Regions from separate parts of the Erwinia sp. E602 genome, predicted to be linked through region 4. Evidence: predicted binding sites of a transcription regulator. Region 4 holds the regulator's gene; each other region holds the start of a gene.

Evidence for each region. Region 4 encodes PurR, which represses purine synthesis genes. Its sites were predicted from a motif close to CANGCAAACGTTTGCNTG; they were not measured.
Region 1: a site for PurR is predicted at 4,693-4,710, ahead of tusA (sulfurtransferase TusA). Genes of this name have one in related genera too.
Region 2: a site for PurR is predicted at 5,092-5,109, ahead of purL (phosphoribosylformylglycinamidine synthase). Genes of this name have one in related genera too.
Region 3: a site for PurR is predicted at 5,900-5,917, ahead of GKQ23_RS23710 (NCS2 family permease). Genes of this name have one in related genera too.

What each region holds. Positions count from the first base shown of each region.
Region 1 covers NZ_CP046582.1:259,365-266,955, reverse strand. The annotation lists gene rsmD (16S rRNA (guanine(966)-N(2))-methyltransferase) at 172-777, shown strand; gene GKQ23_RS02565 (DUF1145 family protein) at 767-1,036, shown strand; gene GKQ23_RS02560 (lysoplasmalogenase) at 1,207-1,833, shown strand; gene GKQ23_RS02555 (zinc/cadmium/mercury/lead-transporting ATPase) at 1,925-4,195, shown strand; gene tusA (sulfurtransferase TusA) at 4,372-4,620, opposite strand; gene GKQ23_RS02545 (7-cyano-7-deazaguanine/7-aminomethyl-7-deazaguanine transporter) at 4,941-5,606, shown strand; gene GKQ23_RS02540 (DcrB family lipoprotein) at 5,745-6,302, shown strand; gene GKQ23_RS02535 (alpha/beta hydrolase) at 6,418-7,239, shown strand.
Region 2 covers NZ_CP046582.1:1,195,722-1,203,312, forward strand. The annotation lists gene GKQ23_RS06885 (pentapeptide repeat-containing protein) at 85-825, opposite strand; gene murQ (N-acetylmuramic acid 6-phosphate etherase) at 1,119-2,012, shown strand; gene yfhb (phosphatidylglycerophosphatase C) at 2,145-2,783, shown strand; gene tadA (tRNA adenosine(34) deaminase TadA) at 2,960-3,469, shown strand; gene mltF (membrane-bound lytic murein transglycosylase MltF) at 3,470-4,927, opposite strand; gene purL (phosphoribosylformylglycinamidine synthase) at 5,196-7,591, shown strand, end outside.
Region 3 covers NZ_CP046582.1:4,827,313-4,834,903, reverse strand. The annotation lists gene GKQ23_RS23735 (outer membrane usher protein) at 1-1,418, shown strand, start outside; gene GKQ23_RS23730 (fimbria/pilus periplasmic chaperone) at 1,452-2,195, shown strand; gene GKQ23_RS23725 (fimbrial protein) at 2,315-2,866, shown strand; gene GKQ23_RS23720 (fimbrial protein) at 2,859-3,419, shown strand; gene GKQ23_RS23715 (4'-phosphopantetheinyl transferase superfamily protein) at 3,676-4,419, shown strand; gene GKQ23_RS23710 (NCS2 family permease) at 4,505-5,818, opposite strand; gene GKQ23_RS23705 (PglL family O-oligosaccharyltransferase) at 6,166-7,591, shown strand, end outside.
Region 4 covers NZ_CP046582.1:2,180,352-2,187,942, reverse strand. The annotation lists gene GKQ23_RS11370 (DUF1289 domain-containing protein) at 1-61, opposite strand, end outside; gene GKQ23_RS11365 (TetR/AcrR family transcriptional regulator) at 308-901, shown strand; gene GKQ23_RS11360 (alkene reductase) at 946-2,049, shown strand; gene gloA (lactoylglutathione lyase) at 2,166-2,573, shown strand; gene rnt (ribonuclease T) at 2,678-3,346, shown strand; gene GKQ23_RS11345 (Grx4 family monothiol glutaredoxin) at 3,457-3,798, opposite strand; gene GKQ23_RS11340 (C40 family peptidase) at 4,179-5,027, shown strand; gene GKQ23_RS11335 (YnhF family membrane protein) at 5,087-5,176, opposite strand; gene purR (HTH-type transcriptional repressor PurR) at 5,472-6,497, shown strand; gene punR (DNA-binding transcriptional activator PunR) at 6,517-7,434, opposite strand; gene punC (purine nucleoside transporter PunC) at 7,548-7,591, shown strand, end outside.

The sequences.
Region 1 (7,591 bases), 1.9 Mb from region 4:
CCACCACGCTCCTCGCGGGAAAAACCGGTCCGGTTCCGGTATGAAAATTCAGCTGATAATTAATCCCTTAGTCTAACACTTTCTCCAGAGGGCGTTACAGCACCCTTTTTACGTTTCCTCGGCACGTTTCGCCCGTTAAACTGTGCAACAAATTATTAAGAGTTCAGCACCATGACTAAAAAACCCCGCAGTGCATCAGCCGGGCAAATTCGCATCATCGGCGGCCAGTGGCGCGGCCGTAAGCTGCCGGTGCCTGACAGCGCTGGCCTGCGCCCGACCACCGATCGGGTGCGTGAAACCCTGTTTAACTGGCTGGCGGCCGATATTCAGCAGGCCAGATGCCTCGACTGCTTCGCCGGCAGCGGCGCGCTGGGCCTGGAAGCGCTGTCGCGCCACGCGGCCAGTGCTACCCTGCTGGAGCTGGAGCGCCCGGTGGCGCAGCAGCTGGAAAAAAACCTCGCCACGCTGGGCAGCCGCAGCGGTCGGGTAGTGAATACCAATACCCTGCAGTTCCTCGCGCAACAGGGCGAGGCGCACCAGCTGGTGTTTATCGACCCGCCGTTTCGCAAGGGGCTGCTGGAGCAGACCGTAACGCTGCTGGAAAATAACGGCTGGCTGAGCGATGACGCTTTGATCTATGTTGAGTGTGAGGTGGAAGGCGGCGTGCCGCCGGTTCCGGTTAACTGGCACCTGCACCGGGAAAAAATTGCCGGCCAGGTCGCTTACCGGCTGTATGTTCGTCGCAGCCAACAAGGAGAGAGTAACCATGCTGATTAACGCCGGCCGCGTGCTGATGATTTTTGTCTGGGCCTTTTTGCTGCTCAACCTGGTGCAGCCGTTCCCGAAACCGCTGACCTATTTTGTCAACGTGGCGCTGTTCTTTATGGTGATTATGCACGGCCTGCAGCTGGTGCTGATGCGTACCACCCAGCCAGCGGGCGCAGCGAAACTCAGCGGCGTGATGCAGCTGAAGGTGTTCTTCTTCGGCGTCTTTGAACTGCTGGCCTGGCAGAAGAAACACTTCCCGAAACAGTAAAGTCTGGCGCACGTTTACCGGCAGCAGCACAGGGATTGCCGGCCCGCGGCAGCGGCCTGCCAACGGCGCAAGAGCGGTTTGCCGCGCCCGCTGATTGTCAGCGCGCCGCGCATTAGCCTAGACTGAGGGAGACATTGTGGAGTTTTTCATCTGCTATCAGGGATAACGCTATGATCTGGTCCTTCCTCGCCGTACTGTTCTCCGGCTGGCTGTACGTTGATGCCACCTACCGTGGCCCGCAGTGGCAGCGCTGGGTGTTTAAACCGGTTACGCTGCTGTTGCTGCTCGGCCTGGCCTGGCAGGCGCCGATGCTGCAAACCACCGACTATCTGATCCTGCTCGGCCTGCTGGCCACCCTGGCCGGCGATGCGCTGACGCTGCTGCCGCAGAAGCGCATGCTCTATGCCATCGGAGCCTTTTTCCTCTCGCACCTGCTGTATACGCTGTACCTTGCCAGCCAGATGACGCTGACCCTGTTCTGGCCGCTGCCGCTGGCGCTGCTGATCGTCGGCGGCCTGACGATTGCCACGGTGTGGAGCCGTCTGGAGGATCTGCGCTGGCCGATAGCGACGTTTCTCGGCATCACCCTGCTGATGAGCTGGCTGGCCAGTGAGCTGTACCTGTTCCGCCCGACCGACAACGCCTTTACGCTGATGGCCGGAGCACTGCTGCTGCTGCTGTCGAATATTATCTGGTTAATCAGCCACTACCGCCGCCGCTTTAGCGCCGACAGCGCGATCGTGGCCGCCAGTTACTTTGCCGGGCACTTCCTGATCGTGCGATCGCTTTGGCTGTAACGTGCTCAGCCTCTTGACTCTGGAGTCGACTCCAGAGTGTAGGATAGGTGCAACGGGCACTGTTGCCCGTTGTAACCGGCCAGGAGGCGTTATGCACACACACTCTTCTTGTGGCTGTGGTCATCACCACGCCAGCAAACAGCACGGATGCAGCAGCACCCCGCGTCCCGTTATCCGCAAAATCACCCCCGTTGCCACCGGCGACCACGGCGATACGCCCTGTTGTGCCGAAGCGACCTGCAGCCCGGGGCACGATCCCGACGATGAGGGCGACAGGCGCAGCGGCACCGCACGCTACAGCTGGCAGGTAAGCGGCATGGACTGCCCGGCCTGCGCCCGTAAAGTAGAAACCGCCGTTCGCCAGCTGCCCGGCGTGGTCCAGGCCCGCGTGGTGTTTGCCAGTGAAAAACTGCTGGTGGATGCCGCCAGCGATCTGCAGCAGGCGGTGGAACAGGCGGTAGATCGCGCCGGTTTTCAGCTGTTGCGCAGCGGCATGCAGCCCGCCGTCCGGCCCGCTCCCGGCCTGTGGCGTGAAAACCGCAGCCTGATTATCCTCGCGCTGCTGATGGCGGCCAGCGCACTCATCGCGCACTACGCTCCCGGCGCGGGAACCGTGGCGTATATCGTCACCACCCTGTTCGGCGTCTGGCCGATTGCCCGCAGCGCGCTGCGGCTGATGCGCAGCGGATCGCCGTTCAGCATTGAAACCCTGATGAGCGTGGCCGCCATCGGCGCGCTGTTTATCGGTGCGACCGCCGAAGCGGCGATGGTACTGCTGCTGTTTATGCTCGGCGAACGGCTGGAGTCCTTCGCCGCCGGCCGCGCGCGCAGGGGAGTCACCGCGCTGATGGCGCTGCAGCCGGACGACGCGGTGCGTCTGCGCGACGGCCAGCGCGAAAGCGTACCGGTCAGCGCGCTGCGCCCGGGGGATGTGATTGAGGTCGCCGCCGGCGCACGGCTGCCGGCCGACGCGCGGCTGCTGAGCCGTACGGCCAGCTTTGATGAGAGTGCGATGACCGGCGAGTCCCTGCCGGTAGAACGCCTTGAGGGTGAAAAGGTGGCCGCCGGCTGCCTGAGCATCGACCGTCAGGTCCGGCTGGAGGTGGTCTCCGAGCCGGGCCATAGCGCCATTGACCGTATTCTTACGCTAATCGAAGAAGCCGAAGAGCGGCGGGCACCGATCGAACGCTTTCTCGATCGCTTCAGCCGGGTGTATACGCCGGTGATTATGGCGCTGGCGCTGCTGGTGGCCGTGGTGCCGCCGCTGCTGCTGGCCGCCGAATGGCAGCCCTGGATCTATAAGGGTCTGACGCTGCTGCTGATTGGTTGCCCGTGCGCGCTGGTGATCTCCACCCCGGCGGCAATCACCTCGGCGCTGGCCGCCGCCAGCCGCCGCGGCGCGCTGATCAAGGGCGGCGCGGCGCTGGAAAACCTCGGCGGCGTGCGTACTATCGCCTTTGATAAAACCGGCACGCTGACCGAAGGTAAACCGCAGCTGACCGCCGTGGTCGCGCTGGCCGGCTGGGATGAAAATATGCTGCTGGCCACCGCCGCCGCCATTGAACAGGGCTCGTCGCACCCGCTGGGCAAAGCGCTGGTCGCCGCCGCCGCCGATCGCCAGCTCAGCCTGCCGGCGGCCAGTGAACAGCGCGCACGGGCCGGCAGCGGCGTCGAGGCGCTGGTAAGCGGCCGCTTACTTTCGATCAGCGCACCGTCGAAACTGGCACTGCTGCTGGCGGAGCCGCAGCGTGATGAGGTCGCAAGGCTGGAAAATGCCGGCAATACCGTGGTGATCCTGCACGATGCCACGCAGACGCTGGGGCTGTTTGCCCTGCGCGATACGCTGCGGGCCGATGCGCGTGACGCACTGGCCGAGCTGCGGGCGCTGGATATTCAGGGCGTGATGCTGACCGGTGACAACCCGCGGGCGGCGGCGGCGATTGCCGCCGAACTCGGCATCGACTTCCGCGCCGGCCTGCTGCCGGAGGATAAAGTCGCGGCGGTGATGGCGCTGAACCAGCAGCGGCCGGTGGCGATGGTCGGCGACGGCATCAACGATGCACCGGCGATGAAAGCCGCCACCATCGGTATCGCAATGGGCGGCGGCAGCGACGTGGCGCTGGAAACCGCCGATGCGGCGCTGACCCACAATCGCTTAAGTGGTCTGCCGGCGATGATCCGGCTGTCGCGCGCCACCCACGCCAATATTCGCCAGAACATCGCGCTGGCGCTGGGGCTGAAGGCGATCTTCCTGGTCACCACGCTGCTCGGTTTTACCGGGCTGTGGCTGGCGGTGCTGGCGGATTCGGGGGCAACGGCGTTAGTGACCGCTAATGCGCTGCGGTTGCTGAGAAAGAAATAAACGACAATTGCCTGCCCTGACCGGCAGGCTGCTTTAAGACAGCCTGCCGCCGGGCATCCACGACAGGTTCATTCTGTCGCCCGGGGCACCGGCCATCCTTTGCGTTGACCGCGGCGGGCTGATTATTTCCCCGGTACCGCTGAACGCCAGGACGTTTGCGGCAGCCATACTCCCCGTCAGGCCGTTCCCTTCTTCAGCAGATAGCGGTACGGCAGCGCGTCGGTCTGCTGTGCCAGCAGGATATGTTCCATAAAGCGGCAGAAGCCGGGGATGTCCCGAGTGGTGGCCGGATCGTCGGCGACCACCAGCAGCGTTTCACCGGCCTGCATTGCGCGCACGGTTTTACGCACCATCATCACCGGAATCGGGCAGCGCTCTCCCTGAGTATCCAGGGTCTGGTCAGGACTGGCGAAAAGGTCGTTCATCAGTTTCTCATTCATTGTGTGGCAAACTGCGCCTATTTTAGCGCTGCCGCCACCGCGTGCAAGTCCCGGCCCGACGATAACGTTTGCGCGTAAATTAACCGTTGCAATAGCAGGCTAACCCGGTAAGATGCCGCCAAATCGCTGTGGCGACGGGCTATTTATGCCGGCGAGATCCACCCGGCAGGCATTGCCTGACGCACCTGTTCCACCCACGGACAGCGTTCGCTCCGGTGGGTAACGTGCCGGCACCCCGCAGCAGAGTGAAAAATACCGTGAATTAACTGGGTTCCCTCACCCCACTGTTTATAAAAAGGCTCAATATGATTGCTTTTACCGCACGTCAGCGCACCCATGCGCTGGTCTGGCTGTCCCTGTTTCACCTGCTGGTGATCACCTCCAGTAACTACCTGGTCCAGCTGCCGATCTCGATCTTTGGTCTGCACACCACCTGGGGCGCATTCAGCTTCCCGTTTATCTTCCTGGCGACCGACCTCACCGTGCGTATCTTCGGCGCACCGCTGGCGCGGCGCATCATCCTTGCGGTGATGATCCCGGCGCTGTTTATCTCCTACGCCATCTCCAGCCTGTGGTATCAGGGCGAATGGCAAGGGGTGCAGGCGTTTTCGGAGGTAAACCTGTTTGTGGCTCGCATCGCCTGCGCCAGCTTTATGGCCTATGCGCTGGGGCAGATCCTCGACGTGCAGGTGTTTAACCGACTGCGGCAGAACGCGCGCTGGTGGATTGCGCCAGCGGCGGCAATGTTCCTCGGAAATATCAGCGACACGCTGGCGTTCTTCTTTATCGCCTTCTATAAAAGTCCCGATCCGTTTATGGCCACCCACTGGGTGGAGATCGCGCTGGTGGACTACAGCTTCAAAGTGCTGATCTGCCTGGTATTCTTCCTGCCTGCCTACGGGGTGCTGCTGAACGCCACCCTGAAGCGTTTAGCAGACAAATCCGCTGGCCCGCAGATGAATTTCGGATAAGCTGAGTCGGGTCACGGCCCGTCAATCGCCGTCAGCGGGGGATACACAATGTCACCGATGGCAAGTTGCTTTTACCCGCTGAATACGTTTGACTGAGTGGCTTAATGACGATGCGACCACGTTTAAAAAGGGATCATGATGCGTAACCTACTGAAATATGCCGGTATTGCCCTGCTGGTAACCGGCCTTGCCGCCTGCGATAACAACAGCGATAAAAACCAGACAGCCGATCACAGCGCCCATGCCAGCCAGGCTGACCAGACCGTCACCCTGCTGGGCGGTAAACTGAACTTTACCCTGCCACCGGGCATGGCCGATAAAAGCGATAAGCTGAGCACCCAGGACAGCAACCGCCACGTCTGGGCCGATAATTCGGGCCAGCGCGCGATTATCGCTTTTGAAGGCACGGACAGCGACGAGTCGCTGGATGCGATGGCCAGCCGTCTGGAAGAGCAGCAGCGCAGCCGCGATCCGCAGCTGCAGGTGGTGACCAGCAAAGCGATTACCGTTGATGGCCAGACGCTGCACCAGCTGGACACGGTGATCTCCAGCAACAACCAGTCAGCCTGGTCTTCAATTGTGCTGGGCAAAATTGACGGCAAGCTGCTGACCCTGCAGATCTCCCTGCCGGCCGAAAACCAGCAGCAGTCGCAGAGCGAAGCCGAAAGCATTATCAACAGCATCAAGCTGAAGTAATGCCCTGCCTCTCCCCACCGCGGGGAGAGGCATTTCGCATCACTCGTCACGACGTTGTGACCGAGATCTGAGAAGGTTAGTTTCCTGTCGAAAATAGTTTACAAGGAAGCTAAACATGCAACAGCGATACCACGGTATGACCCGCGCTCAGATGAACGATGCTTATAATCTTACCCGCTATATCCCTGATTCCGCAGCACTCCTGGATGACTTCCAGCAGCGCAGCGATCGGGTTTATGAGCAGTTCCCCTGTCAGCGCAATATCCAGTATGCACCCGCTGAACGCACCACGCTGGATTACTTCCCCTCCTTAAAGAAACACGCCCCGACCGTTATCTTTATTCACGGTGGCTTCTGGCAGAGCACCTGCAAAGAGCTGTTCGCCTTTATCAGCGACGCACTGCTGCCACACTACCAGGTGATTCTGGCGGAATATACGCTGGCTCCGGAGGCCAGCATGACGCAGATTATCTGCGAGCTCAGCACGATGCTGAACTACCTGCAAAACAACCACGACACCTTCAGGCTGCTGCCGGGTAAAGTCTGCCTGGCAGGCCACTCGGCAGGCGGTCACCTGACCGCAATGCTGCGCAGCCACCCGCTGATTTCCCATGCGATGTGCCTGAGCGGCGTTATCGATCTGACCCCCATCAGCCTGTGTAAGCTCAACGATAACCTGCAGCTCACACCTGGCGAAATACAGCTGTTCAGCCCGGCCAACAACATCACCTGCGGTGTTCCCACCGCCGTACACGTCGGCGACGAGGAGCGCAGTGAGATGCTCAACCACAGCGACCGCTATGCCGACCTGTTAGAAAAGGTGGGGAACATCACCCGCTACACAAGGCTGGAGGGGTGCGATCACTTTACGCTGCTGAACGAGTTTTCGCCGCGGGGCAAACTGACGCAGTCAATGCACCAGCTGTTTTGCGAATAATCCCCTCTCTGGCAACACAAAACACTGGCTCCCTGAGCCGTGCACAGGGTCAGCAGGCAAAACGAACCAGCAGACCACTCAACACGTAAAGCGAAGGGAGCCATGTACAGGACCAGCAGGCGAAGAGAATCCGCAGACCACTCAACACGAAAAAGCGAAGGGAGCCTGTACACGGAGTAAAGCATCACGGGCCATGGAGGGCCCGTGCTGAGCTGTCATGGATGACGCTTTTTGCGTCTTTACGGAGTGTACAGGCTCCCTGAGCCAGACACAGGGGCAGAAGACGACCTAAGCCAGGCACCGAATCAGCAGGTGAAGAGAACCCGGCCCAACAGAAAAAGCCCGCCCCTCC
Region 2 (7,591 bases), 980 kb from region 4:
AAGTCTAACCCCCTGTTTGACAGATTCCATGATTAAACACGTGAAATTTCTCATTTCATGGCGGCGGCCAGCGCCGGGAGCCGTTTACAGGGTAAAGGAAGCAGCGCTGATTCCACGGCAATCGATAAAACGGCACTGGCGCGGGTGGATCTGAATAAAGCGGCAGCCGCGCAGATCGCAGCGCTCAAACACCAGCGGTTTCTGCCCGGTTTCACAGTGGGAAAAGGTGCTGCCGCTAAAGCTGCAGTCGTGAAAACGCAGGTCGTCGAGCACGCAGCGGTTAAACAGCGAGTGGTTCAGCACGCTGTGGCGCACCAGCGTGTCCCGCCACAGCGTGCGGTAAAAGATCGCCTGCAACTGGCCCCCGGCGATCAGCAGGCCCTTAAAGCGGCTGCGGGTAAACAGCCCCTGCAGAGTAAAGGTGTGGCTAAAGCCACCGGTACCGTCGATGTTCAGCACGTCGCAGTCATTATCCTCAACGATCAGCCCGCTACCAGGCTGCAGCCGCAGGTGGCAGCAGCGCAGGTGGCTGGCCGTGATGCGCAGTAGCCCCTCTACGCTCAGCCGGCAGCGCTGCATATGGCCGTGAGCGATTGCCAGTGCACCGGTGGTTTGCAGCGTACAGTCGCTGAGGCGGCTGTTATCGACCGTAATCAGCGAACCGGCGTTGACCGCATTAGTGCAGTCGAGGTGAACCTGGGTCAGGGTGCAGTGTTCAATGCGTGAGGTTCCGCTGGCACGGCTCAGACGGTGGCTTTCTGCGGTGATAATACGGTTGCTGAAGGCGAATGCATTCGCCCCCTGGTGAACAGAGTTCATAAACATGAAGGATTTCCGCTATAGTATGGCGCGTGGGCAGGGTTGCCCGAAGGAGTGAAAAGCGGTTATACGAAAAGGGCCGATCGCAAACAACAGCGATTCTGGACACTTTTATGCAGAGTTCGCCGTTATACCCGCGCCGTTTATGCCAGTCCGCCCGCTACCCGGCTCTTCCCCGTCTTTGCCTTCCCTAAACTGCATTTTTTTCCACCGCCGCGCAGAAAGTCCTCGTCTCAGGGAATTAAATATTCCATAATATTATTCCTGAAAGAATCAAAAAAGCTCAGTAAGGGGAAACAATGAATCTCGGTGCGCTGGTCTCAGAAACGCGAAACCCGGACACGCTCGATCTCGACAGCCTGTCGACGCTGGCAATGGTGACCAAATTTAATCAGCAGGACGCTACGGTGGCTGCGGCGGTGGGTATTACGCTGCCGCAGGTGGCCGAGGCGGTGGATGCGGCGGCGGCGGCGCTGGCGTCGGGCGGGCGTCTGATCTATACCGGCGCGGGCACCAGCGGCCGGCTGGGCGTGCTGGATGCCTCCGAATGCCCGCCAACCTTCGGCGTGCCGCACGGCCTGGTGATTGGGCTGATCGCCGGTGGCCCCGGCGCGCTACTGAAGGCGGTGGAAGGGGCAGAAGATGACCCGCAGCTGGGGGCCAGCGACCTGCAGGCGTTAAACCTGACGCCGCAGGATATGGTGGTCGGCCTCGCCGCCTCGGGGCGTACCCCTTATGTGATCGGCGCGCTGCGCTACGCCCGCCAGCTCGGCTGCGCCACCGCCGCCGTCTCCTGTAACCCGGACTCGCCAATTGCCCGCGAAGCCGCCATCGCCATCTCGCCGGTGGTCGGCCCTGAAGCGCTGACCGGTTCGACGCGGCTGAAGTCCGGCACCGCGCAGAAGCTGGTGCTGAATATGATCTCCACCGGCGCGATGGTCAGGGTTGGCAAGGTCTATCAGAACCTGATGGTGGATATGCAGGCCACCAACGTCAAGCTGGTCGATCGCGCGCAGCGCATGGTGATCGAAGCCACCGGCTGTGACGCTGAACAGGCGCGGGCGGCCTTAAAGCAGGCCGGCAGCCAGGTGAAGACTGCGATCCTGATGATCCTCGCAGATATCAGCGCCGGGGAAGCTGAACGACGGCTGGCTCAGCATCACGGTTTTCTGCGGGCGGCGCTGCAGGCATAAAGCAGACCGCGTGCTGATTGGCTATGCTAATGTTGCCGTTCAGTATTTTCACCGCCTGCTGCGTGGCTGAATATCATCGGTAGCGGCGTTGGTTCGCGCAGCGGAAGGGACTTAACCCCTGAGGAGTATGGTTTGACGACTGGTCGGGAACGACGCGTAATTTTTTTTGATTTAGACGGTACCCTGCACCAGCAGGATATGTTTGGCACGTACATGCGCTGGCTGCTGTGGCGTCAGCCGCTTAACCTGCTGCTGGTACTGCCGCTGCTGCCGGTGACTGGCGCGGCGCTGCTGCTGAAAGGCCGTGCGGCGCGCTGGCCGATGAGCCTGCTGCTGTGGGCGATCACCTTTGGCCACAGCGAATCCCGGCTGCTGCAGCGTGAAAAGCAGTTTGCCGCCTGGTTCCGCCAGCGGGTGACCGCCTTTCCGGTGGTGCAGCAGCGCCTTACCGACTACCTTAACAGCGACGATGCCGACGTCTGGTTAATTACCGGCTCACCGCAGACGCTGGTGGAACAGGTCTATTTTGACTCGGCGTTTCTGCCCAAAGTAAAGCTGATCGCCAGCCAGATGGTGGCCGCCCGCGGTGGCCGCGTACTGGCGATGCGCTGCCTCGGCCATGAGAAGGTGGCGCAGCTTGAGGAACAGATCGGCACGCCGCTGCAGCTTTACAGCGGCTACAGCGACAGCAAGCAGGATAACCCGCTGCTGTTCTTCTGCCAGCACCGCTTCCGCGTAACGCCGACCGGTCAGCTACAGCAGCTGGAGTAAAGGCTACGGCAGCTTCTTTATGACCTGCCCTGCGTCAGCTGCACCTTAGCTGCCTTTACGTCTGTTACAGCCTGGCACTGCCGGTGCGCTGGCAGACAAAATTATCCGGCCGACGGCGGGGCAGTACCCTTACTATTTAAGGTATACTGTCGCGCTTTTTTTTGCTGGAGACGCGGGTGAGCGACAATAACGATGAATTCTGGATGCGTCATGCGCTGACGCTGGCCCGCCGTGCCTGGCAGGAGGGCGAGGTGCCGGTCGGTGCGGTGCTGGTGCATGAAGGCCGGGTAATAGGCGAGGGCTGGAACCGGCCGATTGGCCACCACGACCCGACCGCCCACGCCGAGATTATGGCGCTGCGCCAGGGCGGCAAGGTGATTGAAAACTACCGCCTGCTGGATACTACCCTCTACGTCACCCTCGAGCCCTGCGTGATGTGCGCCGGGGCGATGGTGCACGGCCGGGTAGGGCGGCTGGTATTTGGCGCGCGCGATGCTAAAACCGGCGCGGCCGGCTCGCTGATCGACGTGCTCAGTCATCCGGGTATGAACCACCAGGTGCAGGTCGATGAAGGGGTGCTGGCAGAGGAGTGTGCCGCAATGCTCAGCGACTTTTTCCGCCAGCGTCGCGCCGAGAAAAAGGCGCTGCGCCAGCAGCAGCAGCAGGGCACGTCGTCAGCGGACTGATCAGTTCATCGCCAGCTGCGGTGCGACCGCCGGGTAACCGCTGCCGAGTTCGGCTTCGGTAGCCGCCTTCTGTGCCAGCTTGCGCTCCTGGTCGTCCAGATAACCCACCAGGCTCAGCTGATATTTGCGGATATTCTCCACATAGGCATAGGCTTCGTGGCCGCGCGCAAAGCCGTAGGCGGTCTGGCTGTAGTAGCGTTTCTGGCTGAGCATCGGCAGGCGCAGTTTGACATCGGCCCAGCTGTCCGGGTTGCCGTTCTGCTTATCCGTCAGTTTACGTGCGTCGAGCATATGCGCGAAGCCCATATTGTAGGCGGCCAGCGCAAACCAGATGCGCTCATCTTCAGGGATGCTGTCCGGCACCTTCTCCATCAGCCGCTGCAGGTAGACGCTGCCGCCGCGGATGCTCTGCTCCGGGTCGGTGCGGTCCTTCACGCTGACGCTGTCGGCGGTGTTACGCGTCAGCATCATCATGCCGCGCACCCCGGTCGGTGAGGTGGCCTGCGGGTTCCAGTGCGACTCCTGGTAGGCGATCGCCGCCAGCAGTTTCCAGTCAATATTCTGCGCATACTTCTCGAACAGCGGTTTAATGTCCGGCAGCGTGCCGTCAATCGCCCGCAGGAAGGTGCGGGTGTCGACGTAGTCAAAGGTGCCAACGTGGCCGAGATACTTCTCATCCAGCCGCGCCATCGATCCCTCTTCGCCCATCATATTAAAGAAGTCGAGCATCGCGGCGTTGAGGCTGTCGTCTTTCTCATCCTGCACGTACCAGGTGACCGGCTCTTCGTCGGTGATATCAAAGGCGACGGCCAGCTGCGGATGGATACGCTGCATCAGCGCGATGGTCACCGAATCCGCCACGGTGTAATCCAGCTTGCCGTCTGCCACCGCCTCCAGCAGCTGCTGCGGGGTGCGGTCGGTGGCGATCGCCCAGTCGAGATCCGGATACTGATTGCTCTTCATATCGCGCAGCGTTGACAGGTAGGCCGAGCCGGAGGCGGCGACCAGCCGGCCTTTAAGATCCCCCGGGTTCTTAGGCCGCGCAGCGCCCATACGGTACACCAGCTGCTGCGACACCGAATAGTAGGAGGGACCGGTCTGGAAGCGCGTCAGCCGGTCGTGGTTGTAAATCAGACCGGCCGCCAGCACGTCAGCTTTGTCATCTTCCAGATCGTCAAACAGATCGCTCAGGTTCGGACGGACGGTCACTTCCAGCTTCACGCCGAGGTAATCGGCAAAGCGTTTTGCCAGCTCGTAATCCATACCGGCCGGTGATTTGTTGACGGTGTACCAGGTAAGCGGAGAATTTATGGTGCTGACGCGCAGCACGCCCCGCGATTTGATCTGCCCGATACGGTCGGTGGCACCGCCATACCAGGGGATCGCCGGCCACAGCGCCAGCGCGAGCAGCACGGTGATCAGCCCGATCAGAAGATAGTTAAATTTTAGGCGTTTCAAATAGTTATCTCTCGATGGTTCTCAGGTATCTGTCTTATTTAGCAGTTTTATGGGGTCGAAATTCGGCCTGAGCGTGGGGCATTCTGCTCAACTCGGCGGCGGGGCGCAACAGAAATCCACCTGGATTGTGTAATTTTCAGTCAATTCTGCACGGCATGAAATTCTGCGCAAACGGTTTCGTAACGGCGGGGAATTCTCTATAATAGCGCCCGTTTTCCCTGTTGCGCCCAATGAAGCGTCGCCCGGCGCTTCGAGACGAGAGATCTTAATGATGGAAATTCTGCGTGGTTCGCCCGCTCTGTCGGCATTTCGTATTAACAAACTGCTGACCCGCTTTCAGGACGCTCACCTGCCGGTGAGTGATATTTACGCCGAGTATGTCCATTTCGCTGATGTCAGCGCGCCGCTCAGTGCGGATGAAAAGGCGCGCCTGCAGCGCCTGCTGAAGTACGGTCCCTCTCTCGCTGAGCATACCCCGGAAGGCCGTCTGCTGCTGGTGACCCCGCGTCCAGGCACCATCTCTCCGTGGTCGTCCAAAGCCACCGATATCGCCCATAACTGTGATCTGCCGCAGGTGCTGCGCCTGGAGCGCGGCCTGGCGTTCTACGTGAAGGCCGAGCTGACCGACGCGCAGTGGGCGCAGCTGTCCGCGGCGCTGCACGACCGCATGATGGAAACCGTGTTCAGCGAGCTGAGCGACGCTGAGCAGCTGTTTGCTCAGCATCAGCCGGCGCCGGTACAGAGCGTTGACGTGCTGGGTGCCGGCCGCGACGCGCTGGTACAGGCGAACATCAAACTGGGCCTGGCGCTGGCGGACGACGAGATCGACTACCTGCTGGCGGCGTTTGAAAAACTGGGGCGCAACCCGAACGACATCGAGCTGTATATGTTTGCTCAGGCCAACTCTGAGCACTGCCGCCATAAGATCTTCAACGCCGACTGGGTGATTGACGGTCAGGTGCAGCCGAAGTCGCTGTTTAAGATGATCAAAAACACCTTCGAGAAAACCCCGGACCACGTGCTGTCGGCCTATAAAGACAACGCCGCGGTAATGGAAGGCTCGAAGGTCGGCCGTTTCTACGCCGATCCGCAGGGCGGGTATGACTTCCACCAGGAAGAGACCCATATCCTGATGAAGGTGGAAACCCACAACCACCCGACCGCGATTTCGCCGTGGCCGGGTGCTGCCACCGGTTCCGGTGGCGAAATTCGTGACGAAGGCGCCACCGGGCGCGGTGCCAAACCGAAAGCCGGCCTGGTCGGTTTCTCGGTGTCGAACCTGCGTATCCCTGGCTTTGAACAGCCGTGGGAAGAGGATTTCGGCAAACCGGACCGCATCGTCACCGCGCTGGACATCATGACCGAAGGGCCGCTGGGCGGTGCCGCGTTTAACAACGAATTTGGTCGCCCGGCGCTGAACGGCTACTTCCGTACCTATGAAGAGCGCGTCACCAGCCACAACGGCGAAGAGCTGCGCGGCTACCATAAGCCGATCATGCTGGCGGGCGGTATCGGTAATATCCGTGCCGACCACGTGCAGAAGGGCGAAATCACCGTCGGCGCGAAGCTGATCGTGCTGGGTGGCCCGGCGATGAATATCGGCCTCGGCGGCGGCGCGGCCTCCTCTATGGCCTCCGGCCAGTCTGACGCCGACCTCGACTTCGCCTCGGTGCAACGCGACAACCCGGAAATGGAGCGTCGGTGCCAGGAAGTGATCGACCGCTGCTGGCAGCTGGGCGAAGCCAACCCGATTCTGTTTATCCATGACGTTGGCGCGGGCGGCCTGTCTAACGCCATGCCGGAACTGGTCAGCGACGGCGAGCGCGGCGGCCGTTTCAACCTGCGTGATATCCTCAACGACGAGCCGGGCATGAGCCCGCTGGAAGTGTGGTGTAACGAATCGCAGGAGCGCTACGTGCTGGCGGTTGCGCCGGAGAGCCTGGCGCTGTTCGACGAGCTGTGCCAGCGCGAGCGCGCGCCGTACGCGGTGATCGGTGAAGCCACCGAAGAGATGCACCTGTCGCTGGCCGACAGCCATTTTGACAACACGCCGATCGATATGCCGCTCGACGTGCTGCTGGGCAAAACGCCAAAAATGACCCGCGACGTCTCCACGCTGCAGGTTCAGGGGCAACCGCTGGTGCGTAACGGCATCTCGATTGCCGATGCGGTTAACCGCGTGCTGCACCTGCCGACCGTGGCCGAGAAGACCTTCCTGATCTCGATCGGCGACCGCTCGGTAACCGGTATGGTCGCCCGCGACCAGATGGTCGGCCCGTGGCAGATCCCGGTGGCCAACTGTGCGGTCACCACCGCCAGCCTTGACAGCTACCACGGTGAAGCGATGGCGCTGGGCGAACGTGCCCCGGTAGCGCTGCTTGACTTCGCCGCCTCCGGCCGCCTGGCCGTCGGTGAAGCGCTGACCAACATCGCCGCCACCGAAATTGGCCCGCTGACCCGCGTTAAGCTGTCGGCAAACTGGATGGCCGCTGCCGGTCACCCGGGTGAAGACGCCGGCCTGTACGAAGCGGTGAAAGCGGTGGGTGAAGAGCTCTGCCCGGCGCTGGGCATCACTATTCCGGTGGGTAAAGACTCGATGTCGATGAAGACCCGCTGGCAGCAGGGCACCGAGCAGCGCGAGATGACCTCGCCGCTGTCGCTGGT
Region 3 (7,591 bases), 2.2 Mb from region 4:
GGAAACACCGTACTAACGGGCCGATGTTTGGTGCCGGTGAGTTTACCTGGGGGGTCAGCAACGGCTGGTCACTTTATGGCAGCGGTATCAGCGGCGGAAAATATCACGCGCTGTCGCTGGGCGTTGGCCGTGACCTGCTGTTCCTTGGTGCCCTGTCGCTGGATGCCACCCAGTCATGGGCACAGCTACCGCATCAGGGTAAGACGCTGAGCGGGGGCTCTTACCGCCTGAGCTACGCGAAAACCTTCGACGAGTATGACAGCCAGATCACCTTTGCCGGCTACCGCTTCTCGCAGGAGGACTATATGAGCATGTCAGAGTACCTTGACGTGAAAAGCGGTGGTGAGCGTCGCGGTAAGGGCAAGCAGATGTACACCATCACGCTGAATAAGCAGTTCCGCGACCTCGGACTGTCGTCGTACTTCACCTGGACGCATCAGACTTACTGGGACAGGCCGGCTAACGATCGTTACAACCTGATGCTGTCACGCTACTTCGACCTGTGGAATCTGCGCTCGGTCAGCCTGTCACTTTCGGCTTACCGTAACCGCTATAACCAGCGCAATGATGACGGCATGTACCTCTCGCTCTCCATTCCATGGGGTGATAGCAGCACCATTGGCTACAACATGAACCTTGCTGGTAAGGACAACAGCCAGAATCTGACCTGGAACGACCGGCTGAACCGCAACGATAACTACTCGCTGAGTGCCGGTAACGCACGTCGCGGCACGCGTCTGAGTGGCTTCTGGAATCACGACGGCGATATCGCCCACGTCAGCGCTAACGCCAGTTATAACCAGGACGATTACACCGCCCTGGGGCTGACGGCCCAGGGCGGCATGACGCTCACCGCCAGAGGTGGTGCGCTGCACCGCAACAACATTACGGGTGGCACCCGACTGCTGGTGGATACCGACGGCGTGAGCGACATCCCGGTGCAGGGCTACGGCAGCAACGTGCACACCAATTACTTCGGGAAGGCGGTAGTGGCTGACGTCAGCAGCTATTACCGCAACAGCGCACGCATCGATCTCGACCAGTTGGGCGACAACGCCGAAGCGCTGACCTCCGTGGTGCAGGCCACGCTGACCGAAGGCGCGATTGGCTATCGTCAGTTCAACGTGATTTCCGGTGCCAAAGCGATGGCGACCATCAAGCTGCCAGACGGCAGCACGCCGCCGTTTGGTGCCACGGTAGTCAACGCCCGCCGGCAGGATATCGGGCTGGTTAACGACGGCGGCAGCGCTTACCTGAGTGGAATCAAAGCGGGTGAAACCATGCTGGTACGCTGGGAGGGCAAAACGCAGTGCGAAATACGCCTCCCCGATCCCCTGCCAGAAGACATGCTCAGCCAGATGCTGCTGCTACCCTGCCATCTGCCCGCCGCAGGTGCAGACGCACCAGATAAAAATTAAGCACTTAACATATTAATCAGTAACGGAGTTTCCATGTTTACCAAAAAAATCGTAGCGCTGGCGATCTTCACCAGCGCGCTGGCCGCCCAACAGGCAACAGCCGCCATTGCTCTGGACCGAACCCGTGTGGTGTTTGACGGCAACGCGAAGTCGGTCAGCCTGAGCATCAGTAATCAGAACCCGAAGCTGCCTTACCTGGCGCAGGCGTGGATTGAAGATGCGCAGGGCAAAAAAATCGCGTCGCCGTTAACGGTGCTGCCGCCACTGCAGCGCGTGGAACCGGGCAGCAAGAGTCAGGTCAGGCTGCAGGCGTTGCCGGCAGCCAGTACGCTGCCGCAGGATCGTGAAACCCTCTACTACTTTAATCTGCGCGAGATCCCACCAAAGAGCGAAAAGGCCAACACGCTGCAGATTGCGTTGCAGACGCGCATCAAGCTGTTTTACCGCCCCGCCACGCTGCGCCAGCAGCAAAACGCGCCGCGCCCTCAGGAACAGCTGACGCTGACCCGCCAGGGCGATCGCTACGTGGTGAATAACCCCACCGGCTACTACATCACGCTGATTGACGGTGCGGCCAGCAGCCACGGTAAGGGGCTGGATAACTTCAGGCCGCTGATGGTCGCGCCTAAAAGCAGTGGCGAACTGAACGTTTCAGCCAGCCAGCTGGGTGGCAGCCCGGTGCTGACCTTTGTCGATGATTACGGCGGCCGTCCGGCATTGAGCTTTACCTGCACCGGTAACAGCTGCCACGTCCAGACGGGCAAATCAGGCAGCTAAGGCCACTCTGTTTCACCGCACCCACAGGGAGACGGGAGATGCATTACAGGATAAGCGGACTCTTTTTGCAGGCGTGCAGGCGAGCCGCCGGATGTCAAACGCTGGCCCTGATGGCCGCGATGGTGGGCGGTCTTAACATCGCCTCCGTCCGGGCGGATGAGACCCGGGTTCAGGATGAGATGAGCGGTACGCTCGAGGTGTACGGATCGCTGACGGAAAGCGCCTGCAGGCTGGAGATGGAAAGCCTACATCAGACCATCGAACTCGGCAACACCGACAGTGCAAAGCTGCTGCATCCAGGCGATCGCGCCACCCCGGTCACGTTTAAGCTAATGCTGAAAGAGTGCGTACGTGGCCGTTCTGCCGTGCGCGATCCCCGCACCGGCGCGCTGACATGGAGCAGTATGCAGCCCGCCGTTTCGGTTTACTTTTCTGGCAACAGCGACGCGGATGTCCCTGAGTACGTGCAGGTTAAGGGCACGGGCGGCCTGGCACTGCGGCTGAGTGACAGCCACGGCCGGCTTCTGCCGCTTAACCAGCGCGCAATACCGCTGTTGCTCTCACCGGGCCAGGATCAACTGAGCTGGACGGTTACGCCCGTCAGAACGCCCGCCCCACTAAAAGCGGGCGCTTACCACGCCAGCGTCGATTTCAGGATGATCTATGACTGAATTTACAACCGGGTTAATCGCACCCGCTCCTCGTTCGGCGGGCGGCAGCCTTCACCACGCGATGCTACTGATGCTGAGTCTGCTCACCGGCTGGACCGGTATCGCAGCGGCAGGGACCGCCCAGTCCGACATAACCATTAAGGTCACCGTGCTTGCACCCGTCTGTAATGTAACAGCACCGGACGGCGGGGATATTGCAGTCAATTTTGGCGAAAATATCAATATTGATAAAATCTACGATAAACAATATGCCCGGGTTTTTTACTACAAAATCGACTGCGGCAAGGGCGATATGACGGGCAGGACAATACAGCTCACCCTCAAAGGCACGCCCGCCTCTTTTGCCACCAACAATGCCACACTGCAAACCGATATGGATAATCTGGGGATCCTTATTTACAAGGGCGGCCAGCCGATGCAGCTTAACAAGCCGCTGGCTCTCCCGGCTGAAGATGACGGGATAATGTCCGCAATGCCGATCAAAAATCCCGCAGGCGCGATTAAGCCCGGTGCATTCAGCGCTACCGCCACGCTGCTTGCCGAGTACGAATAGACGCCCTGCTGTAAACGCAAATGCAGCCGTCCGCTTATCACGCTATGCGGACGGCACATCTCTCAATAGCCTGCCATAATCCGACAGCAAGGTCCGCAAACCGGCTGCCGGACAGCATCCCGCGCCCCCTGGTCAATCCCCTTTATCGGTCATAAATCCGAATTTTGTCGACAATCGCGTTTGCGTGATGCAAACACCTAAGAAAATTCTTACAATAGGAGCTGATGATTATCCGACCATTTTCACGGAGCGACAGATGGCAAGTCATTTTGCGCGCTGGACCCTGGTCCAGAGCAAACCCCGGGTACACCGCCTGCCGCTGGCGTTAGTCGAGTACGCTTACGACTTTGACGAACGCCGCCGCAGCCGTTTTCTTGCCGCCCGCACCCTGCTGGCCGAGCTGTTGCTGCGTATCTACGGCATTAACAGACTTCCCGAACTGACCACCCTCACCGACGGACGTCCCGCTTTTGCCGATGCGGATCTGCCCGATTTCAGCCTTGCTTACGCCGGTAATACGGTGGGTGTGCTGCTGGCCGAAGAGGGTAGCCGCGCCGGGCTGGATATGGAGATCGTACGGGCACACAGCCGCCAGACGCTGGAGCACTACTTCCAGTGCCTGACCTCCGCAGAAGTTGCCTGGGTCCGCGCGCAGAATGACCAGATAGAGGCTGCCACACAGCTGTGGACGCTGCGTCAGAGTATCCTCAAGCTGACCGGAGAAGGAGAGAAAGGCAACGACTCGCTGCGGCTGCACCCGGCATCCGGGCGTTTACGCTCCGCGGTCTCACCCGATATTCAGGCGTTGTGCGATGTGGAGTCGGTAATGGTATGGTCCTGTGCGCTGTCCCCCGGCACCGATCGACTGCGGTTATGGGAGTTCGATGGCCAGGAGAGCTGGGAATCGCTGCAGGATATTAACGTGCTGGCGCAGAATATGGGGCCGCGTATGCTGCGCCTGACCAGCCTGCCGCCGGAAAAAACGCCGCACTCTCACTAACGGTTAACCCGGTCAACCCGTGACTGAGCCAGCGTTCAGGCTACGCTGGTAAAACCGGGCAGCGCGAAGGCCACCCGGTCATCACTCAGTGCGCGTCGATAAAGACGATTTTCAGCACGAACAGCAGCGCAACCACCACCACGCACGGGCTGATTTCACGCCAGCGACCCGTACCCAGCTTCATCACGCAGTAAGAGATAAAGCCCAGCGCGATACCTTCGGTAATCGAGAAGCTGAACGGCATCATCGCCGCGGTAACGAACGCCGGTACTGCTTCGGTCAGATCGTCCCACTTCACCCGAGCCAGGCTGGAGGTCATCAGCACGCCGACGTAGATCAGTGCACCTGCCGCCGCATACGCCGGCACCATGCCTGCCAGCGGCGAGAGGAACATCACCAGCAGGAACAGCACACCGGTCACCACCGCCATCAGGCCGGTGCGGCCACCGATGGAGACGCCGGAAGAGCTTTCGATATAGGCGGTTACGGATGAGGTGCCGATATACGAACCGGCCACCGAGCTGATGCTGTCAACGTACAGCGCCTGCTTCATGCGCGGGAAGGTGCCCTTTTCATTGGTCAGCCCGGCCTTGTCGGTGACGCCGATCAGGGTTCCGGAGGAGTCAAACAGGTTAACCAGCATAAACGAGAAGATAATCCCGGCCATGCCGACGTTCAGCGAGTCCTTCAGGTTCACTTCACCCACTACCGCACCGACGCCCGCCGGCATGGAGAACACGCCGCCGTACTTCACGTCGCCAATCGCCAGGCCAATGCCGGTGGTCACCACGATGGAGACCAGCACCGCCGCGTGCACGTTGCGCGAAGCCAGCACGGCGATAATAAAGAAGCCCAGCGCCCCCAGCAGCACGCTGTGCGAGGTCAGATCGCCTACCGCCACCAGCGTGTCTTTGTTCGGCACCACGATACCGGCGTTTTTCAGCCCCATCATGGCGATAAACAGGCCGATGCCGGCGGTAATGCCGACGCGCAGGCTGAGCGGGATATTGGCAATCATCCAGTAACGCACGCGGAAAATGGTCAGCAGCAGCAGGCCGACCGCCCCCCAGAAGATGGCACCCATGCCCACCTGCCAGGAAATACCCATCGCGCCGACCACCACAAAAGCGAAGAAGGCGTTCAGGCCCATCGCCGGTGCCAGCGCCACCGGCAGGTTAGCCACCAGCCCCATCAGAATGCTGCCGAAGGCGGCAATCAGGCAGGTGGTGACAAACACCGCCTGGGTATTCATGCCGGCCACGCCGAGGATCTGCGGGTTAACGAAAACGATGTACACCATGGTCAGGAAGGTGGTGAAACCGGCAATCACCTCGGTACGCGCGGTGGTGCCATGCTCCTGCAGTTTAAAAATCCGTTGTAACAGCCCGGGATTGGTCATTGTGTGTTTCCAGAACGGAGAAAATGTCGGGGGCTATCCTACCCGATAAATGCCCGTTTGGGATGAGTCTGAGCCGGTTTTTTCGCAACCGATTGCGCCTTGTTCTGCACCAAATGACGGGGATTACGCCACACAGAGTACTTACGGCGGGGTTAACCGGCTGTCAAACGATCCCATCGCGCAATGCGACATTTTATAGCGGACGATTTCTGCTATTTTCCCGGCTCTTCTCATCAGGGACTCTGAGAATTTTCACCATGGTAAAATATGGCTCAATCGTTTTACTCTTTCTGCTTCCGCTGACGCTGTTCACTCCGAATCTGGGGGGAACCGGCCTGCAGTTACCGATGAATATCCTGACCGTCTTCGTGCTGTCTACGCTGTTGTTATTCGCTTTTCTTAAACGGCTCCGCAGTCACCACCTCACCCTGACCCCCGGCGGCATGCTGCTGCTGCTGGCTACGCTGCTGGCGCTGCTGCCGCTGCCGTTTACCGACGCGCAGTTTGCTGACAAAGCCAGCCTGCGGATGGCCGCCGTGGCAATGGCGGTGTTGTGCTATTTCGCCCTGCTACAGCTGCCGCTTACCGCGCCGCGCCACCTGCAGCGGCTGCTCAACGGCGTATTGCTGCTCATCGCAGCCGAGGCGTTTATTGTTCTGCTGCAGCTGTTTCTCCCCCAGCTGAGCTGGGTTCCCCTCACCGGCGGTCGTCCCGGCGGGATCTTCCAGCAGGTTAACGTGCTGGGCAGCGCTATCGCCACCGGGCTGGGGCTGGCGCTGCTGCTGACCATTCTGCCCGGCTTCCGCCTGTCCAGCCCCCGGCGGGAGCGCTGGCGGCTGGCGGCGCTGATGCTCCTGCTGCTGCTGTTTCCTGCGCTGCTGGTCTGGCTTCAGTCGCGGGCAGCGTTGATCGGCGGCGCGGGGGTAACGCTGCTGCTGTTTACACTGTGCGGCCATTACGACCGCCAGCGCAGCCGCCTGGCCGTCGCGCTGATTACCGTCGGCACCGTGGCGGCGCTCTGCCTGTTACAGTCGGGTGAGATGACGCTGTCGGTTATCGATCACCAGGGGTCTAACCACGCGCGCCGAACCATGCTGATCGACACGCTGCGCATGATCGCGCAGCACCCGCTCGGCGGCTGGGGTTACGGCAGCTTTGAATACGCTTTCCAGCATTTTCGCGTCACCCAGCCCATACCAACCCGGGTCACTGAAATTGCCGAGCACCCGCATAACGAAGTGCTGCTCTGGTGGGTAGAGGGCGGCATTTGCGGACTGGCGGCGATGCTGATCCTGCTGTTCGCCGGAGTGCGCCTGCTGGCACGCGCACGCCGCGCCGATCGCAGGCGGAGTGCGCGCGGCGACCGCCGCGCCGGGCAGGCAACCGCACTGTGCCTGTCGCTGCTGCCGCTGCTGATCCACACCCAGCTGGAGTGGCCGTTTTATATGTCCACCGTCCATGCACTGCTGTTTTTACTGCTGCTGGCCGTGGCGGAACGTGCCAGCGGCGAAGCGTGGCGCTGGCGTCCAGTGCACCGGCGGGTTGTTCCGCTGTTCAGAAACGGCATACGGCTGCTTGCCGCACTGCTGGTGCTGGTGACCGGCCTGATCTGGCGCGGCAACCAGCAGCTGACCGCCGTGGAGCTTAGCGGCTTTCAGCACCCCGCCGCACTGCAGCAGCTGTCGCCCGCAGAGCGCTGGCTGAACCAGGATCGCTGGCAGTATGACCGTCACGTTGCGCTGCTGCTGGCCTTTAACGACAGCCGCGATCCGC
Region 4 (7,591 bases):
CGGCCTGGCAGATGCCGCGACAGGGGCTGGGCACCGGAAACATTTCAATCTGTTCTGCCACCTTCCCTCCCGATTGCATGACTCCTGACTCCTGACTCCTGACTCCTGACTCCTGACTCCTGACTCCTGACTCCTTCAATTGAAGATGCTACGGCATCAGCGTGCAAGCGGCGCAGGTCGGTTTCGCTAAAATCCTCACAATAATGGCGATGATCTGCCGGGTGCGGCTGTATGCGGACATGAACCGATCGTGCCGTCAGCCGGTTAAAGGTTGAAAGCGACCGTTTGGTCGGGTACGGTAAGCGCCATGAATAAAGCCACGCGTTATGACACCCGAGATCATATCCTCACCACCGGCGAGCGGCTCTGCGTGCAGCGCGGCTTTAACGGTATGGGTCTGATCGAACTGCTGAAGCAGGCCGGGGTGCCTAAAGGGTCGTTTTATCACTATTTCAGTTCGAAAGAGGCGTTTGGCGTGGCAATGCTGGAGCGCTACTTTGCCCGCTATCATCAGCAGCTGCGGATGTTTCTCGACGATCATCAGGGCGACGCGCGTCAGCGCCTGCTGGACTATTATCAGCAGTCGCTGACCAACGCCTGTGAAGAGAGCGCCTTTGCCGGCTGCCTGTCGGTGAAGCTGTCGGCGGAAGTCTGCGATCTCTCTGAAGATATGCGCCTCGCGCTGCTGGCGGGGTCCGGTGCGCTGATTGCCACGCTGGCAGAGGTGCTGTCGCTGGCCCAGCGCCAGCAGCAGCTGAGCGCTGAACTCGATTGCGCTGCGATCGCGCAGACGCTGTATATGCTGTGGCTTGGTGCCAGCCTGCAGAGCAAGATTGGCCGTGACCGCGCGCCGCTGCAGATTGCGCTGCAACAAATTGAACGCCTGTTAATCCCTGTTTAAAAAAAAACACTTTTACTAGTCGACCGGTCTACCAGGAGTAAGTTATGACAACCAACGTACTGTTTACACCATTGCAAACCGGCGCGGTGACCTTAAAAAACCGCGTTCTGATGGCTCCCCTGACCCGCCTGCGCAGCATTGAGCCTGGCGACGTGCCGACCCCGCTGATGGCGGAGTACTATGCGCAGCGCGCCAGTGCCGGGCTGATTATTACCGAAGCCACGCAGATTTCCGCTCAGGCCAAAGGCTATGCCGGCGCACCGGGCCTGCACAGCGCCGAGCAGATTGCCGCCTGGACCGCGGTTAACGACGCCATTCACCAGCGCGGCGGCCACAGCGCCGTTCAGCTGTGGCATACCGGGCGTATTTCTCACGCCAGCCTGCAGCCGGAAGGTGCCGCACCGGTCTCCGCCTCGGCGATCAATGCGGAAACCCGCACCTCGCTGCGCGACGCTGACGGCAATCCGATCCGTGAAGCTACCTCCACCCCGCGTTCGCTGGCCACGGAAGAGATTAGCGGTATCGTGGCCGATTTTGCTCAGGCGGTGGCCAACGCTCGTGAAGCCAACTTCGACCTGGTCGAACTGCACGGCGCGCACGGCTACCTGATTCATCAGTTCCTCTCGCCGGCTTCTAACCAGCGTGAAGATCGTTACGGCGGCAGCATTGAGAACCGCACCCGCTTTGCGCTGGAGGTGGTCGATGCCGCCATTGCAGCGTGGAGCGCCGATCGTATCGGCATTCGTATCTCTCCGCTCGGCCCGTTCAACGGCCTGGATAACGGTGAAGATCAGGAAGAAGCCGCCCTCTACTTCCTCGCGGAGCTGGCAAAGCGTCAACTGGTGTACCTGCATATCTCCGAGCCTGACTGGGCCGGTGGTAAGCCGTACAGCGAGGCGTTCCGTCGCGCGATCCGCAGCGTCTATCCCGGCGTAATTGTCGGTGCCGGCGGCTATACGGCGGAGAAAGCCGCGGCGCTGATTGACGAAGGGCTGATCGACGCGGTGGCCTTTGGCCGCAGCTATATCGCTAACCCGGATCTGGTAGAACGCCTGCAGGCTGACGCGCCGCTGAATGAACCACAGCCGGCAACGTTTTACGGCGGTGCTGCCGCCGGTTACACCGATTACCCGACGCTGGCGGGATAAAGCGCGGGTTTGTGATATAATAAATTGTTTTCATAGCGATAATTTCCCGCCCTGCGGGAAATTATCGTTTCAAACTCTGACGCCATCCCCCGATGGCGCTTATCAAAGAGGGTGCTATGCGTTTACTTCACACCATGCTGCGCGTCGGCGATCTGCAGCGTTCCGTTGATTTCTACACCAAAGTGCTGGGCATGCGTCTGCTGCGCACCAGCGAAAACGCCGAGTACAAATATACTCTGGCCTTCGTCGGTTACACCGAAGAGAGCGAAGGTGCGGTGATCGAGCTGACTTACAACTGGGGTGTGGACAGCTATGACCTCGGTAACGCCTACGGCCATATCGCGCTGGGCGTTGACGATGTTGCCGCCACCTGCGAGCGTATCCGCGGCGACGGCGGTAACGTTACCCGTGAAGCGGGCCCGGTCAAAGGCGGCAGCACCATTATCGCCTTCGTGGAAGATCCAGACGGTTACAAAATTGAACTGATCGAGAACAAACACGCCGGCCACGGCCTGGGCAACTGATTTTGCCCTGCGGATGCCTGCGGGCATCCGCGTCCCCCTGCTCTTCTGCTGCATCCCGCCGTTAAATTTGCCATAATGTGCGCTGTCTTTTTTGTGCCAATGAGATGCTGATGTCTGAACCAAATGAACTGAACACCCTGAGCAGCCGTTTTCGCGGTTTTTATCCGGTCGTTATTGATGTGGAAACGGCGGGTTTCGACGCCAAAACTAACGCCCTGCTTGAAATTGCCGCGATCACGCTGAAAATGAACGACGACGGCTGGCTGGAAAAAGACCAAACCCTGCATTTCCACGTTGAACCTTTCGTTGGCTCGGTGCTGGCCCCGGAGGCGCTGGCGTTCAACGGCATCGACCCGAAAAACCCGCTGCGCGGTGCCGTCAGCGAACACGACGCGCTGCACGCGATCTTCAAGCTGGTGCGTAAGGGGATCAAGGAGAGCGGCTGCAGCCGGGCAATCATGGTCGCGCACAATGCCACCTTCGATCTCAATTTTATGAACGCCGCCGCTGAACGCAGCGCGCTGAAGCGCAACCCCTTCCACCCGTTTGTCACCTTTGACACCGCAGCGCTGAGCGGGCTGGTGGTCGGGCAGACGGTGCTGGCAAAGGCCTGTAGCGCCGCGGGTATTGCGTTTGACAGTAGCCAGGCGCACTCGGCGCTGTATGACACCACCCAGACAGCCGATCTGTTCTGTGAGTTGGTCAATCGCTGGAAGCGTCTGGGGGGCTGGCCACTGGCCGCCGGACCGGCTGCTGGCGACGACGCACAATAGCGCTAGGCGGGCGTAATCCGCGCCCCGCATCCGGCTGGCGTTTCCGGCGCAGAGCCATAAAAAAACCGGAGCAGGCTCCGGTTTTTTAGTCTGTAGCGTCAGGCCGACGTTTATTCAGCGGCCGGGGCCGGGTACTTCTGTGCAGTCTCTTTGATCAGCTGCTGCAGTTCGCCGCGCTGGAACATCTCGATGATGATGTCGCAACCGCCGACCAGCTCACCGTCCACCCACAGCTGCGGGAAGGTAGGCCAGTTGGCGTACTTCGGCAGCTCAGCACGGATGTCCGGGTTCAGCAGAATGTCTACGTAGGCAAAACGCTCACCGCACGCCGACAGCGCCTGTACAGCCTGAGCAGAGAAGCCACAGCTTGGCAGTTTTGGCGACCCTTTCATGTAGAGCAAAATAGGGTTTTCTTCGATCTGGCGTTGGATTTTTTCAACAGTACTCATTATGACTTCCTCAGTACGCGACGACAAAAAAGGGATATTCGTGTTTCTGTATTGTAACGATTCTGCCCTGGCGATGAAAACGACATTTTCCGCATGGACAATGTGATCCAGAGCGCTATTTGCAAAATGATACATACAAAATAACATTTTCCTCTGGCTGATGCAGCGCCGATATTGATCTGAGTCAATTAAATCGCTGCGATAAGCATCTGAAAGTGTTTAATTTAACGCCGTTTAAATCTATTGCAGGATTGAAACAAAAAACACCTAACCCTCCGTTTAAAAGTTAGATTAGAATCATCGAGGCCTTCTGCTTTAATGCAGAAAATTCTTATCCAATTGCGCTGCGGGATGGTGCAGAGCACAAACTGTTAATGGGACCGATGCGTTTACTTATCACCCTTATCACGCTGGCCTTGGCACAGCTGTTCTTAAATGTGGCACACGCATCGCCACATGCCCCTGTTAACGCCAGCCAGCACAAGGCTGACCGCTCGGCTGCGCGCGATGATGAGCGGCGTAAACGCCGGCCGGTGAAGGCGGCAACCACCAAAAAGGTGAAAGAGCCGCTGGTTAAGAAAGTGAAAGAGAAAACCCCGCTGAAGAAAGCCACCACCGCCACGCTGCAGAAGCTTAAGCTGAAGAAGAAAACCGCCGCGCAGCCCGCCAGCCCGATCAAAACCGCGCGTACCAAAGCCACGGCAAAAAATGCCACGGCGAAGCTCGATAAAAAACGCTACGGGCGTCAGAAAGGTGAACGCAAAGCGCTGCTGGTGGAAGATGGCGATGCGCCGCTTAAGCTGAGCAAGGCGCACCGCGCCCGCTACCAGAAGGCCCGCGAAACGGCGATGAACAAGCTGATGGGTCAGCTGGGTAAACCCTACCAGTGGGGCGGCACCTCACCGAAAACCGGCTTCGACTGCAGTGGCCTGGTCTGGTACGCCTATAAAGACCTGGTGAAGTTCAAGATCCCGCGCACCGCCAATGAGATGTATCACCTGCGCGATGCGGCACAGATAAAACGCGACCAGCTGGAGAAAGGCGACCTGGTGTTCTTCCGCATTAACGGCCGCGGTACCGCCGATCACGTGGGCGTTTACCTCGGCGGCGGGAAATTTATTCAGTCACCGCGCACCGGCAAAGATATTCAGGTTAGCGCGCTGAGCGAAGACTACTGGCAGGAGCACTACATCGGTGCGCGCCGGATGATGACGCCTAAAACCATCCGCTAAGCGGGTCTGGCGGATTAAGGCAGAGAGGGAGAAGCCTGGCTTCTCCCTTTTTTTATGGCTCAGTGCATGACGGCGGTAAAGCTGAAAGCAATGATCATCGCCAGTGCGCCAACCGTGGTCAGCAGTGAAAATTTCAGATCGGTACTCATGGCTGCCCCTTAATAACCTTATTAAAATTAAGCCTGATAATTTTCCCACAGTTAACCGTAAAAATCTCGTCTTCTCGGCGCAGCCTTGCTAGAATCCGCCATTCCGTTGCGCAACATCAGCAAAACGGCATTTAGCCAGCAATGCATGTCACTTTTTCGGACGAAATCATCCCTTCCCGACCCTGTGAGACAGCGCCTGACACCTGACACCAGGTGCAGAAAATCGCGCGGCTAGCGCAAACGTTTAACCATTTTGTTATCAACAGGTTGCGATAACATCAGGAGTACTATTTGAATGGCAACAATTAAGGATGTGGCGAAGCTTGCCGGTGTCTCCACCACCACCGTCTCTCATGTGATCAACAAAACGCGTTTTGTTGCGGAAGAGACGCGTGAAGCGGTTTGGGCGGCAATCAAAGAGCTGCACTACTCCCCAAGTGCGGTTGCACGCAGCCTGAAGGTTAACCATACCAAAACCATCGGCCTGCTGGCGACCTCCAGCGAAGCGCCCTATTTTGCCGAAATAATTGAGGCGGTGGAAAACCGCTGTTTTGCCAAAGGCTACACGCTGATCCTCGGTAACGCCCATAACGACCTGCAGAAGCAGCAGGCGTATCTGTCGATGATGGCGCAGAAACGCGTCGACGGCCTGCTGGTGATGTGTTCCGAATACCCGGAAACGCTGATCGGCATGCTGGAAGATAATCGTAATATTCCGATGGTGGTGATGGACTGGAGCGAGTCGCACGGCGACTTCACCGACACCATTCTCGATAACGCCTTTGAAGGCGGCTATCTGGCCGGGCGCTACCTGATCGAACGCGGCCACCGCGATATCGGTGCCATTCCGGGGCAGCTGGAGCGCAATACCGGCGGCGGCCGTCACGCCGGCTTTCTTAAAGCGCTGGCGGAAGCCAACATTACCCTGCGCCCGGAGTGGCTGGTACAGGGTGACTTTGAGCCGGAGTCAGGTTATCGCGCCATGCAGCAAATTCTGATGCAGAAACAGCGCCCAACCGCGATCTTCTGCGGCGGCGACATCATGGCGATGGGGGCGATCTGCGCCGCCGACGAGATGGGGCTGCGCGTGCCGCAGGATATTTCGGTGATCGGTTACGATAACGTGCGCAACGCGCGCTACTTCTCACCGGCGCTGACCACCGTGCATCAGCCCAAAGAGCGCCTCGGCGAAACCGCCTTCGATATGCTGCTGGATCGTATTACCAGCAAGCGCGAAGAGCCGCAGACCATCGAGGTACACCCGACGCTGATCGAACGCCGCTCGGTGGCCGATGGTCCGTTCCGCGACTACCGCCGCTAGCCGTTCCGGGCGGCCTGCCTCAGCGGCCAGGCTGCTCGCTCAGCCACTCCGCGTTTAGCGTCTCCGTATCCCCCAGGTAGTCCAGCAACCACGCCAGCGCCGGTGAGGCGTTCTGCTCCGTCCAGCTCAGATAGCAGGGGCTGGCGTGATAGGGGGCCAGCAGCGTCAGCTCCTGCAGCAGCCCCTGTTGCAGCAGCGGCTGCGCCAGGTGCCCGGGCACCATCCCCACGCACAGCCCGGCCCGCAGACAGTCAAAGGCACTTTCCCAGTCCGGCACCACCATGCGGCGCTGATTGTCCAGCGCCCAGGTGGTACGCTTCGGCAGCGCGCGTGAGGTATCCTCCAGCACCAGCGACGGCCACTCGCGCACCGCCGCTTCGTCCGGCGGCGTGGCGGTCTGCAACAGCGGATGGCCCGGCTGCACCACGCAGCGCCAGTTCAGACTGCCCATATCGCGGAAGGAGAAGCGCCCGACCACCGGGATCGCCTGGGTAGCGCCGATCGCCAGATCGACGCGGCCGTCGGCCAGCGCATCCCACACGCCGTTGAACACCTCCTGCGACAGGTGCAGCTCGATATCCGGAAAGTAGCGATAGAAATCCACCACCAGCTGGCGGGTGCGTGCCGGCCGCACGATGCGATCCACAGCGATACTGATCTGACCGCGCCAGCCGTTGGCCACCTGCTGACAGCGGCGGCGGGTGGCAAGCATTTTTTTGATAACAGCTCGCCCCTCTTCGCTGAACACCCGCCCGGCCTCGGTCAGCACCACGTCACGGTGACGCCGCTCAAACAGGCTGACCGCCAGCCACTGCTCCAGCTGACGCACCGTATAGCTGATGGCGGAAGGCACGCGATGCAGTTCGGCCGCCGCTGCGGAAAAACTGCCGGTTCTTGCTACCGCATCAATCACTTCCAGAGAGTGTTCCGACCACATAGCCTTCCCTTCAATTTTTTTCACATCAGGTGGCGAATAATACCATTTCACAAGCCGTTAGCCGTCCCTTTACACTGCCAGCCGAAAAAAAACTCATCAAAGAGCACCTTCACATGCAATCTTTCGGATTTATGATCTACCTGGCGCTGCTGAGCAT